2 regions of the Collinsella sp. CLA-SR-H006 genome follow, and region 1 is predicted to be linked to the other one. Evidence: riboswitches for the same ligand, from Rfam matches in the RefSeq annotation. Region 1 holds a riboswitch; the other holds the start of a gene.
What was found. A riboswitch is a leader RNA that binds a small molecule or an ion and turns the genes downstream of it on or off. The one in region 1 is predicted to bind thiamine pyrophosphate.
Positions count from the first base shown of each region.

Region 2: it holds a riboswitch for thiamine pyrophosphate, as region 1 does, so the genes downstream of both, thiM (hydroxyethylthiazole kinase) here and thiC (phosphomethylpyrimidine synthase ThiC) in region 1, are expected to answer to the same signal.

Region 1 covers NZ_JBBNPD010000004.1:97,427-102,789, reverse strand. Annotated here, with positions in the region: gene thiC (phosphomethylpyrimidine synthase ThiC) at 52-1,386, opposite strand; TPP riboswitch at 1,378-1,494, opposite strand; gene AAA069_RS03880 (hypothetical protein) at 1,557-2,072, shown strand; gene AAA069_RS03875 (YaaA family protein) at 2,096-2,905, opposite strand; gene AAA069_RS03870 (aminopeptidase) at 3,032-4,429, opposite strand; gene polA (DNA polymerase I) at 4,596-5,363, shown strand, end outside.
Region 2 covers NZ_JBBNPD010000001.1:323,867-329,229, reverse strand. Annotated here, with positions in the region: gene AAA069_RS01530 (5-methyltetrahydropteroyltriglutamate--homocysteine S-methyltransferase) at 1-785, opposite strand, end outside; gene AAA069_RS01525 (LysR family transcriptional regulator) at 940-1,836, opposite strand; gene AAA069_RS01520 (HAD family hydrolase) at 1,847-2,755, opposite strand; TPP riboswitch at 2,919-3,029, shown strand; gene thiM (hydroxyethylthiazole kinase) at 3,081-3,920, shown strand; gene AAA069_RS01510 (thiamine-binding protein) at 3,924-4,265, shown strand; gene AAA069_RS01505 (thiamine phosphate synthase) at 4,262-4,957, shown strand; gene AAA069_RS01500 (patatin family protein) at 5,059-5,363, opposite strand, start outside.

The DNA of each region.
Region 1 (5,363 bases):
CAGGTGCTGCGGTGAGCCTATAGGCGATCGCGGCGAATCGCGGCGATAAGGTTAGTCCTCCATGCCGAGGTCAATCGTGGTGCCCTCGAAGATCTTGTTGACGGTGCGGACGGCGCACATCTTGCCACACATGGTGCAAGTGCCCTCGGTGGCGGCGGGGGACTCCTCGTAGCGCTTCTTGCCCGTAACCGGGTCGAGCGCGCACTTCCACATGGCGTCCCAGTCGAGCTTGCGGCGTGCCTGGCCCATCTTATCGTCCATGTCGCGGGCGTGGGGCACCTTTTTGGCGATGTCGGCGGCGTGTGCGGCGATCTTGGTAGCCATGAGGCCGTCGAGCACATCCTGGGCGTTGGGCAGACATAGGTGCTCTGCCGGTGTCACGTAGCACAGGAAGTCGGCACCGGAGCTGGCGGAGATGGCGCCGCCGATGGCAGCGGTGATGTGGTCGTAACCAACGCCGATATCGGTCACCAGTGGCCCGAGCACATAGAACGGAGCATTGTGGCACAGGCGCTTCTGCAGTTTCATGTTGGCAGCGATCTCGTCGAGCGCCATGTGACCCGGGCCCTCGACCATGACCTGGACGCCGGCGGCCCAAGCGCGCTTGCACAGCTTGCCCAGCTCGATCATCTCGGCGGTCTCGGTGGCGTCGTTGGAGTCGTAGAGGCAGCCCGGGCGGCAGGAGTCGCCGAGCGAAATCGTCACGTCGTACTCGTGGCAAATCTCGAGCAACTCGTCGTAGAACTCATAGAACGGGTTCTCGTTACCGGTGACCTCCATCCAGCCAAACAGCAGTGAGCCGCCGCGGCTCACGATGTTCATCAGGCGGCCGGTCTCCTTAAAGGTCTTGGTGACTGACTTGTTGATGCCGCAGTGAATGGTCATAAAGTCCACGCCGTCCTCGGCATGCGCGCGCACGACTTCGAACAGGTCGTCCTTGGTGAGCTTGACCAGCGGCTTTTCCATGTAGCCGATGGCGTCGTACATGGGGACGGTGCCTACCATGAGCGGCGTCTCGTCGATGAGCTGCTGGCGGAACTGGCGCGTCTTGCCCGAGTTGGAGAGGTCCATGATGGCGTCGGCGCCAAAGTCCTCGGCGATCTTGACCTTCTTCCATTCCTCGGCGGCATCGGCCTTGTCGCCCGAGATGCCCAAGTTCACGTTGACCTTGGTGGACAGGCCCTCACCGACGCCAAAGGCGCGCATGCCCTTTTTGATGTGCACAATATTGGCGGGAATGGCGATGCGGCCGTCGGCCACGCGCTCGCGGATGTATTCGGGGTCGCGATGCTCGCGCTCGGCGACTTCCTTCATCTGCGGCGTGATCTGCCCGGCACGGGCGAAGTCGATTTGCGTGACGAGCTTGTGCTCGGTCTGTGTGCTCATTGGCACGGCTCCCTTCGTTGGCATTACCCATATCAGGTTTGCGGGTCAGGGCGGGCGCGCCCAATCTCAGCCTGCCGTCTTGTCCTGCAAGCTCCCCGTTATGTCATGGGCTCAAGTATAGCCTGAATGGGTACGATTGGGCCAACGAGCGTGCCTGTGGGGAGGCGTACATGGAAGACAAGCATCTATATCGAGAGACGCAATGGGACATATCGGCCGAGGAGGGCCGTGCGCACCATGGGTTGGTCGCGATTGGCTTTGCGGTGCTTGCCGTGCTGGTGATTGCCTTTTGTATTTGGACGTTTGGCGGTCGCGGCGGCGCTGCCTGGGAGTTTGAGGCCGACGATGCCCTGCCGATCATGACGGTGAAGGTCGCTGGCGGTAACACGGTGGCCGCACCGGGCGACTACTGGTATCCGCGCGACGAGTTTGTGCAGCTGCAGTTGAGCGGCGGGTCTATTCCGGGTGAAGAAATCGAACGCGTGACGTTTGATGAGGCACTCAAAACACTCATGGTGAAGCTCAAAGATCAGGGCGATGTGCCCACGACCATGGATATCGCTCTGACGGAGTGGCGTCTGGAACCTCCGTCGGGCGTTACGGTATCCGACGTAGAGCACGTTAAGATTACCTACCAAGATGGCTCGACGAGCGAGATTGCAAAGGCCGATGGCTTGGCGGAGTAATGGGGTGTTTGGAAACGACGGGCCTATTGTGCCTGCGCGTTCATGAAAACCAGGGTGTTTTTGTCTGAAAGCTCGGGGATGTGCCGATAGCCGATGTTGAATGTGGTAAGTTCGCTTGCATCCTCGAGCTTGTTTTCTGCCATCCACCGCACCATGGAGCCGCGCGCCTTTTTGCTGGCGGTCGAGCGCTGGATGGGCTTGCCGTTGCGGATACCCTCGCCAAAGAGGCATGTGACGGCCGTGGCGTCGCCCGTGAGGTGGGGCAGAACGGCTTTGGCATACTCTACGCTGGCGAGGTTGACGATCGTGGTGTTTGAGCCTGCTGGGGCGATAGCCCGCGCGAGCTTGTCGCTCCAAAACGCGTAGAGGTCTCGGGCATCGTCAACGGCGAGCTTCGCGCCCATCTCCAACCGATACGGTTCGACGGCATGAAAGGGGCGAACGCACCCGTAGAGGCCGGAGAGGATCCATAGATGGTCTTGCAGCCATATGAGCTGCGCGGAATCCATCACCTCGGGCGCCATGCTCTGGTACTGAATGCCGTGATAGGACATGACGGCAGGGGAGAGGTGACGGGCGATACCGGAATCGGCAAGATCGCCGTTTCCCAAGATGGGCTCGAACTCATGCAAAATGTCGAGACAAGGGGCCAGTAGCTTGTCGCTGACGTTCCACAGAGCTTGTAGGCCGCTGTCGCCTTCGGTTCGTTCGATGTCCAAGAGCGCATGGTGCAGCTGGGCAGTCTCGCACGCAAAGGGCGGAATCCCCTGAACTTCAAAAGCATCTTGTGCCGCGCGCATTTGCTTGGCGGGTGAAACGATGACCTGGAGCATGAACTCTCCTCTGCCAAAAAGAAGTTGCGGTGGAATGCGGTCTGCGCGGGCCGGTTGAAGGCCAGGTTAGTCCGTATTCCACCGCAAGTTATAAAGGGCTGGTTTGGTGCGCCTTACGAGGGTTGGTTAGGCGCGCTCGAGGAAGGCCTTGTAGCCGCGATAGGCCTCGTAGATATCGGCCTTGTTGGCGACCTCCCACAGGGCGTGCATGGACAGGACGGCAACGCCGGAGTCGATGACGTTCATACCGTACTTGGCCATGATGTAGGCGATGGTGCCGCCGCCGCCCGCGTTGACGCGACCGAGCTCACAGGTCTGGAAGTCCACGCCGGCCTCGTCCATGATGTCGCGGACGAGGGCCACGTACTCGGCATCGGCGTCGTTGGAACCGCCCTTGCCGCGGCTGCCCGTGTACTTGTTAAAGCACAGGCCGCGACCCATGAAGGCGGCGTTTTTGGTCTCGAACTTGCCGGCGTAGCCCGGGTCGAAGCCGGCGGACACGTCAGAGGAGAGCATACGGCTGCGGGCGAGCGCGCGGCGCAGGGCCAGCGGGCTATCCTCGCCGGCGAGTGTCATGATCTCGGCGACGGTGTTCTCGAAGAAGAGGCTCGTCATGCCGGTGGCACCCACGGAGCCGATCTCCTCCTTGTCGACGATGAGTGTGATGCTCGTGCGCTCGACATTGGCCACATTGATCTGGGCAAGCATGGAGGGGTAGGCGCAGACGCGGTCGTCGTGGCCATAGCCCAAAATCATGGAGCGGTCGAGGCCCATGTCGCGGGCGGGACCGGCGGGCACGACCTCGATCTCGGCGGAGAGGAAGTCCTCCTCCTCGACGCCGTACTGCTCTTTGAGGATGTCCAGGAACATCTGCTTGACGGGCTCCTTGGGAGCGTCCTTGTCGTCCTCGTCAAACTTGACGGGACGGCCGCCCACGATCACGTCGAGGATCTCGGCGTCGACGGCGTCCTTGGCGGGCTTGGACATCTGCTCGCTCGAGAGGTGGATCAGCAGGTCGGAGATGGTAAAGACCGGATCGTCTGCCTTGTCGCCGATGTTGATGTCGACGGTGGTGCCGTCCTTTTTGCAGATGACGCCCACGAGTGCAAGCGGGGAGGCCACCCAGTGGTAGCTCTTGACGCCGCCGTAGTAGTGCGTGTCGAGGTAGGCCATGTCGCCGGCCTCGAAGGCGGGATTCTGCTTAAGGTCCAGGCGCGGCGAGTCCACGTGAGCACCCAGGATGTTAAAGCCCTGCTCGAGCGGGGCGGTGCCCAGGTTGACGAGCATGAGGTCTTTGCCGTGGTTGGCGGCGTACACCTTGTCGCCGGCCTTGAGCGTGCGGCCCTCGGCAATCACGGTCTCCAAGTCGACGTAGCCCGCCTCCTCGGCCATCTTGATGCCGGTCTTGACGCACAGGCGCTCGGTCTTATTCTCGCTCAAAAACTGCTTATAGCCGCGGCAAAGCCCCTCGAGTTCCTCGACTTGCTGTGGCGTGTACTTTTTCCATGCGCAGGGACGCTCCATGACGCAGGCTCCTTTCGGATCGATCGTGCTGGTTGATGTACCGTGAGCCATCGTATCACGCGCGGGCCCGCGGCGGCAGGGAAGCCTGATGTGCGGTGGCCGCGGGGCGGGGAGCGTGTAAACTGGTGTGAGCAAACCGTGCCCAGCCCAAAGCGAGGTATTCAATATGTCTGACAAGCGCCGCACCTTTGCCGTTATCGACGGCAACTCGCTCATGCACCGCGCCTTCCACGCCGTGCCGCCCACCATGAATGCGCCGGACGGGCGCCCCACCAACGCGATCTTCGGCTTTCTGAACATGTTTCTCAAGATGATCGATGCCTTTAACCCCGACGGTGTGGTCGTGGCGTTTGACAAGGGCAAACCGCGCGTGCGCATGGAGATGCTGCCGCAGTATAAGGCGCAACGCCCGCCCATGGACCCCGATCTGCATGCGCAGTTTCCGATGATCAAGGAGCTGCTCACCGCGCTCAACGTGCCGATTCTGCAGTCCGAGGGCTGGGAAGGCGACGATATCCTGGGTACCATGGCGCGCCTGGGTGAGGAGGCCGGCTGCGACATGCTGCTGGTGACCGGCGACCGCGATATGTATCAGCTCGTGACCGAGCACGTCAACGTGGTCTCGACTCGCAAGGGTCTGTCCGACGTGGCAATCATGACGCCCGAGAGCGTAGACGACCTGTATCACGGCATTACGCCGGCGCTCGTGCCCGATTTTTACGGTCTGAAGGGCGATACGTCGGACAACATTCCCGGCGTGCCGGGCATCGGCCCTAAAAAGGCGAGCGCGCTCATCGCACAGTACGGCAGCTTGGACGAGGTCATCGCGCATGCCGACGAGGTCAAGGGCAAGATGGGCGAGAACCTGCGTGCGCACATCGACGATGCGCTGCTGAGCCGCAAGGTCGCAACCATTCGCACCGATGCGCCCGTC
Region 2 (5,363 bases), on a different contig from region 1:
TCGAAGGCATACGTGGAGTGGTAGTTGCCGCGGCACACGTGCGTGTTGATAACCAGATCGTCGGGCTTGCCCGCGATGGCAGCATTGTTGAGCGCCACGCCCAGCTCGCTCACCTTTTGCAGGTCAACCGGACTCATGCCGGTCTTGGACACAAAGTCGGTATCGCAATAGATGCCCCAGGTGCAGTCATCAAATTGGATGTTGCGGCAGCCCGCGGCATACAGGTCGGCAATCACGGTGCGGTATGCTGCGGCAATGGCATCGGCGAGCTCTTCGTCGGTCTTATAGACGGCACGCAGGCTCTCCTGCTGGCCATCACAGCGGTCGAGTGTGACTTCGGAGAACGTCTGGATCGGCGCCGGAATGGTCTGGCGCGCGATCTGGCCCTCACCCTCGAGCGACTTGACAAATTTGAAGTGCTCGACGAACGGATGGTTCTCGCCGCTAATGGGACCGGTTACCACGGCGGTGTCGGCGGTAGTCTCCTCATCGTGAAACATGTAGCCCGTGCGCGAGGCGCGGCGCTCAATGCCATTGAGGCCCCACATAAAATCGAGGTGCCAGTAGCTGCGGCGGAACTCGCCATCGGTAATCACCTGCAGGCCGGCAGCCTTCTGCTTGGCCACTAAGTCGCGGATGGCCTCGTCCTCGACGGCCTTAAGGCCGGAAGCGTCGAGTTTACCCGCGACATAGGCGGCACGGGCATCCTTTACAGCCTGCGGACGAAGAAAACTGCCGACGATATCGGCGCGAAACGGCGCGTTCGGTTGAATCGAAGTGCTCATAGATATCTCCTTTGCATTGGTTGCTTTACTGGGACAGAGTATGAGCGCTCATATGGTCATCGTAAAATATACGTTTATAACAGTTTGATATAGATGCTTCCTATATCAGTCTGGACTGTCATAAAGAGACTTGAACCGTGCGGAGCACAGCAGCCTAGATATGCTGACGAATCGCGTCGATATAGGCCCGACCGTAGCGCGTGAGCGTCGTGTTCTTGCGCGTGATGATGCCAATCTCCATGTACTCGTCCACGTCGAGCGGAATCGAGATAATGCCGGGGCCGTTGAGCTCGTGGCTGATCACGCCCGAGCATACCGTGTAGCCGTTGAGGCCCATGGCCAAATTGAACAACGTCGCACGGTCGCGCACGCGGATATTTTTGCGACGCTCGAACGTCGAGGTCAGCTCCTCGGAATAGTAAAACGAGTTGTAGCTGCCCTGCTCGTAGGACAGGAACGGGTAGTCTTCCAGATCCTCGAGCGTCACGCTGGAGCGGCTCGCCAGCGGATGGTCGGCGCAGACGAAGACATGCGGCGTGGCGCAGAAGAGCCCTTCGAACACGAGCTCGTTGGCGGCAAGCATGCGCTCGATGACCTCGCGATTGTGCTCCGACAGATACAGGATGCCGAGTTCGCTTTTCATATGCGCGACATCCTCGATAATTTCGTGGGTCTGCTCCTCGCGCAGGGTAAAGTCGTAGCGCGCGGCATCGAACTCGCGGATCACATCGACAAACGCATTAACGGCAAAGGAATAATGCTGGCAGCTCACACTAAAGTGCGGCACCTGCTCGGACGTACCTTTGTACTTGCCCTCGAGCAGGTCGGCCTGGTCGAGCACCTGGCGCGCGTACCCCAAGAAGGTCTCGCCTTCCTCGGACACAATGACACCCTTGTTGGTGCGCTCAAAGATATGCACACCCATCTCGTTTTCGAGATCGCGGATCGACGCGGTAATCGAAGGCTGCGACACAAAGAGCCGGCGCGAGGCCTCGGTGATGCTACCGCATTCGGCAACCTTAACAACATATCTGAGCTGCTGAAGCTTCATAGCCTTCTCCCTAGACGTTCGTGACGCCAAAACCTGCCGCGTCCATTTGGCTCATAAACGACGGCATCTCCCCCGTCGCGGCGCAGGCGGCAATCTGATGCAGAGCCCCGGCAACCGCATCATCTGCCGCAGCGCCGATATGCCAGCGTGCGGCAGCCGTGACGGCCTCGTTGGCATTGGCGACTGCAACGGAGTTGGGAACGGCATCGATCATGGGCAAATCGTTATCGGAATCGCCGAATACGGCCACCTCGTCGGGCGTCAGGCCCAAAGCACGCGCCAGCTCCAGCGCAGCGCAGCCCTTGTCCCAGCCGGTCGGAAGAACGTCGAACAGGCGCACGCGGTTGTTGGGAAACACAAGCGAGAGTTCCGGCACCTCAGCGGCAACACGCTCGCGCAGCTCGGCGAGCTCCTCGCGCGAACGGGCACTCCAGATATTCGCCTTGTATACCGGGGCATCGTCAACGACAGGACGACAGGGAGCCTCTTCGCCCTTGAGCCACGCGTTGCCGCCTGACTTCATGGCGCGACGCACACGCTCGGGATCGCTTGTCACGCAATAGGCATCGTTATTCCAAAAGTCATCACCCAGACGGTAGACCTTCAAATACGTATCGTCGGTCTCCTGTTCAAAATAATCGGCTAAGCGCATCAGAGCATCGTTATCGATTGCGCGCGAGGCGACTACTTCGCCGTCGACAAACATCACCTGGCCGTTACAGAACGCACCGGTCGAATAACACTCGGAACGGTTTTTGAACATCCAGCCCATCGCGGACGGCTGACGACCCGAAACCGGCCCAAAGTGCAAACCCGCCGCCTGCATGGCATGAATACCCTCAATGGCGTAGTCGCTGGCGCCGTCATGCCCGGCTGGAATCAGTGTATCGTCCATATCGGTCAGCACAAGTTTGATCATAAGGTCCCCTCGGTCATTCTTAATCCCATCTATTGTACCGACCTGCCAAAAAGGGACAGGTTTATTTCGGCAGGTTTCATCTGGGAAAACGCAAAGTCCCAGTTGTTACCTGCCAAAATAAACCTGTCCCTTTTTGGCAGGTGCGCTAGTATAGGGAACAACAGATTCGATGCGGGAGTGCCGGCGGTGCAAACCACAAGGCTGAGAGGGCAATGGGCCCAATCCTTTGAACCTGTCAGTTAATGCTGGCGTAGGGAGCATGCCGCCTTTACAGGGGCGCTGTCTATGCACAGCGCCCCTTTTCTATGCCAAGGAGGCATGTGCAGTGATTGATTCGGAACAGCTTAAGCAAAATGTGGTCAAAGCCGTGGAGGAGATTCGTGCCACCAATCCGATGGCCGGCTCCATCACCAACACGGTGACGATCGACTTTGTCGCCAACGCGCAGCTCGCCGTGGGCGGATCGGCCGCCATGGTCTATCTGCCCGACGAGGGCGAGGCACTCGTTGCCGGCGGCGGCGCCATCTACCTCAATATGGGCACGCTCTTCCCCATCTACGAACAGACGATTCCCCGCGCGGCCAAGGCGGCACACGACGCCGGCAAGCCCTGGGTGCTCGATCCGGTGGGCCTGGGTATCGGTAGCCTGCGCACCCAGCTGGTAAACGAACTCAAGCAGTACAAGCCCGCCATCGTGCGTGGCAACGCCTCCGAGATCATCGCACTCGCCGGGCTGTGGGGTCTTGAGGGCGAGGCGGCCGATCTGAGCCGCGTGCGCGGTGTCGATACCACCGACACGGTAGACGCCGCCCGCGATGCCGCCGTGGCGCTCGCCCGCTACACCGGCGGCGCCGTTGTGGTCTCGGGCGAAGTCGACCTGATCACCGACGGCATGACCGTGGCCAAGTCCCACGGCGGCAGCCCGCTCATGTCCAAGATCACCGGTTGCGGCTGCTCGCAAGGCGGCGTGCTGGCTGTGTACGCCTGCGCTGCCGACCCGTTTACGGCCGCCGTCTGCGGCACCGCCGTCTACAACGTTGCCGGCTCGCGTGCCGCCGCTGTCGCCGATGCCCCGGCAAGCTTTAAGGTCGCCTTTATCGACGAGCTCTACCGCGCGACCGCCCAGGATATTGCCGATAACCAACTCGAGCTCGAGGAGGCATAAGCCATGTCCGAGCCCGCAACCAATGCCGGCATGAACACACTCGTCGCCGTGGCCATCGCCCCGTGCGGCACCGGCGATGAACTGTCCGCCGAGGTCGCCGAGGTCGTGCGCGTCATTCGCGAGAGCGGCCTTCCCAACCGCACCACCTCGATGTTCACCGAGATCGAGGGTGACTGGGACGAGGTCATGCAGGTCGTGCGCGACGCAACCTTTGTGTTGGCGAGCAAGGGCATCCGCACCGAAGTCGTGCTCAAAGCCGATATTCGACCCGGATTTACCGACACCATGACCGGCAAGCTCGAACGCATGGAAGCACAGATCAAGAAGCAGGAGGAAGCACGATGAGCATCCGCGACAACCTTGATATCTCGGCCTATCTGGTACTCGGCCCCGAAAACACGCTCGGGCGCCCCGTGGGCGATGTGGTGGCCCAGGCACTCGACGCCGGCTTTACCTGCATCCAGGTGCGCTCCAAGGTGGCAAGCGCCCGCGAGATCATCGCGCTGACCGGCGACGCCGCGCAGGCAATCGCTCAGGCCGGCAAGACCGGTCAGGTCGCCTTGCTCATCGACGACCGTCTGGACTGTGTGCTTGCCGCACGCGAGCAGGGTATTGCTGTCGACGGCGTGCACGTGGGCCAAAGCGATATTCCCGTCGAGGTCTGTCGCAAGTTGCTGGGCCCCGACGCCATCGTGGGCCTTTCGGCCCGTTGTGAGGAGATGCTCGAGTACGTCAAGACCGCCGACATGAGCCTGGTCGACTACCTGGGCATCGGCCCGCTCCACGAGACCGAGACCAAGCGCGACTGCGGACGCGCGGCCGACGGCTCTATCATCACCAAGAGCTTTGAGGACCTGGCCGCACTCCACGCGGCAAGCCCCGTGCCCATCGTGGTGGGCGGCGGCGTTAAGACAGCCGACCTGCCGCAGCTTAAGGCCACCGGCGTCAACGGCTTCTTTGTGGTGAGCGCCGTCTGCAGCGCCGATGACCCCTACGCCGCGGCCAAGGAGCTTGTCGACACCTGGCAGCAGGCATAGCCATAAGCCGAGCAGCCGATTCGCAGCCTCACATCTTCAGCAATGGAAAGCGCATCCCAGTTTGGACCTCCATTCCGGGATGCGCTTTCCACATGCGACCCTTACCCCGCCAGATACGCTTCCAACGCCGGCAAAGTCGCCTCCGCATCGCGGCGACCAATCTGGTAGATGCGCTCAAGTTCATCGGGCTCACGACACAGCGACGGCACCTTCACCGATTCGCTCGGACGCACCACAAAGATATCGCCGGCGGCCTCACGACGCGCCAAATCATCGAGCGTGGCATTGTAGACCTCATGCCGATGCTCAAGCGCTGCGACAAACTCCGGATAGTGACGGAACACGCGACGCAGCATGGGCATCACGCTGTTGGGCTGCTTCACAAAGCCCGCCGGCTGCGTGAGTA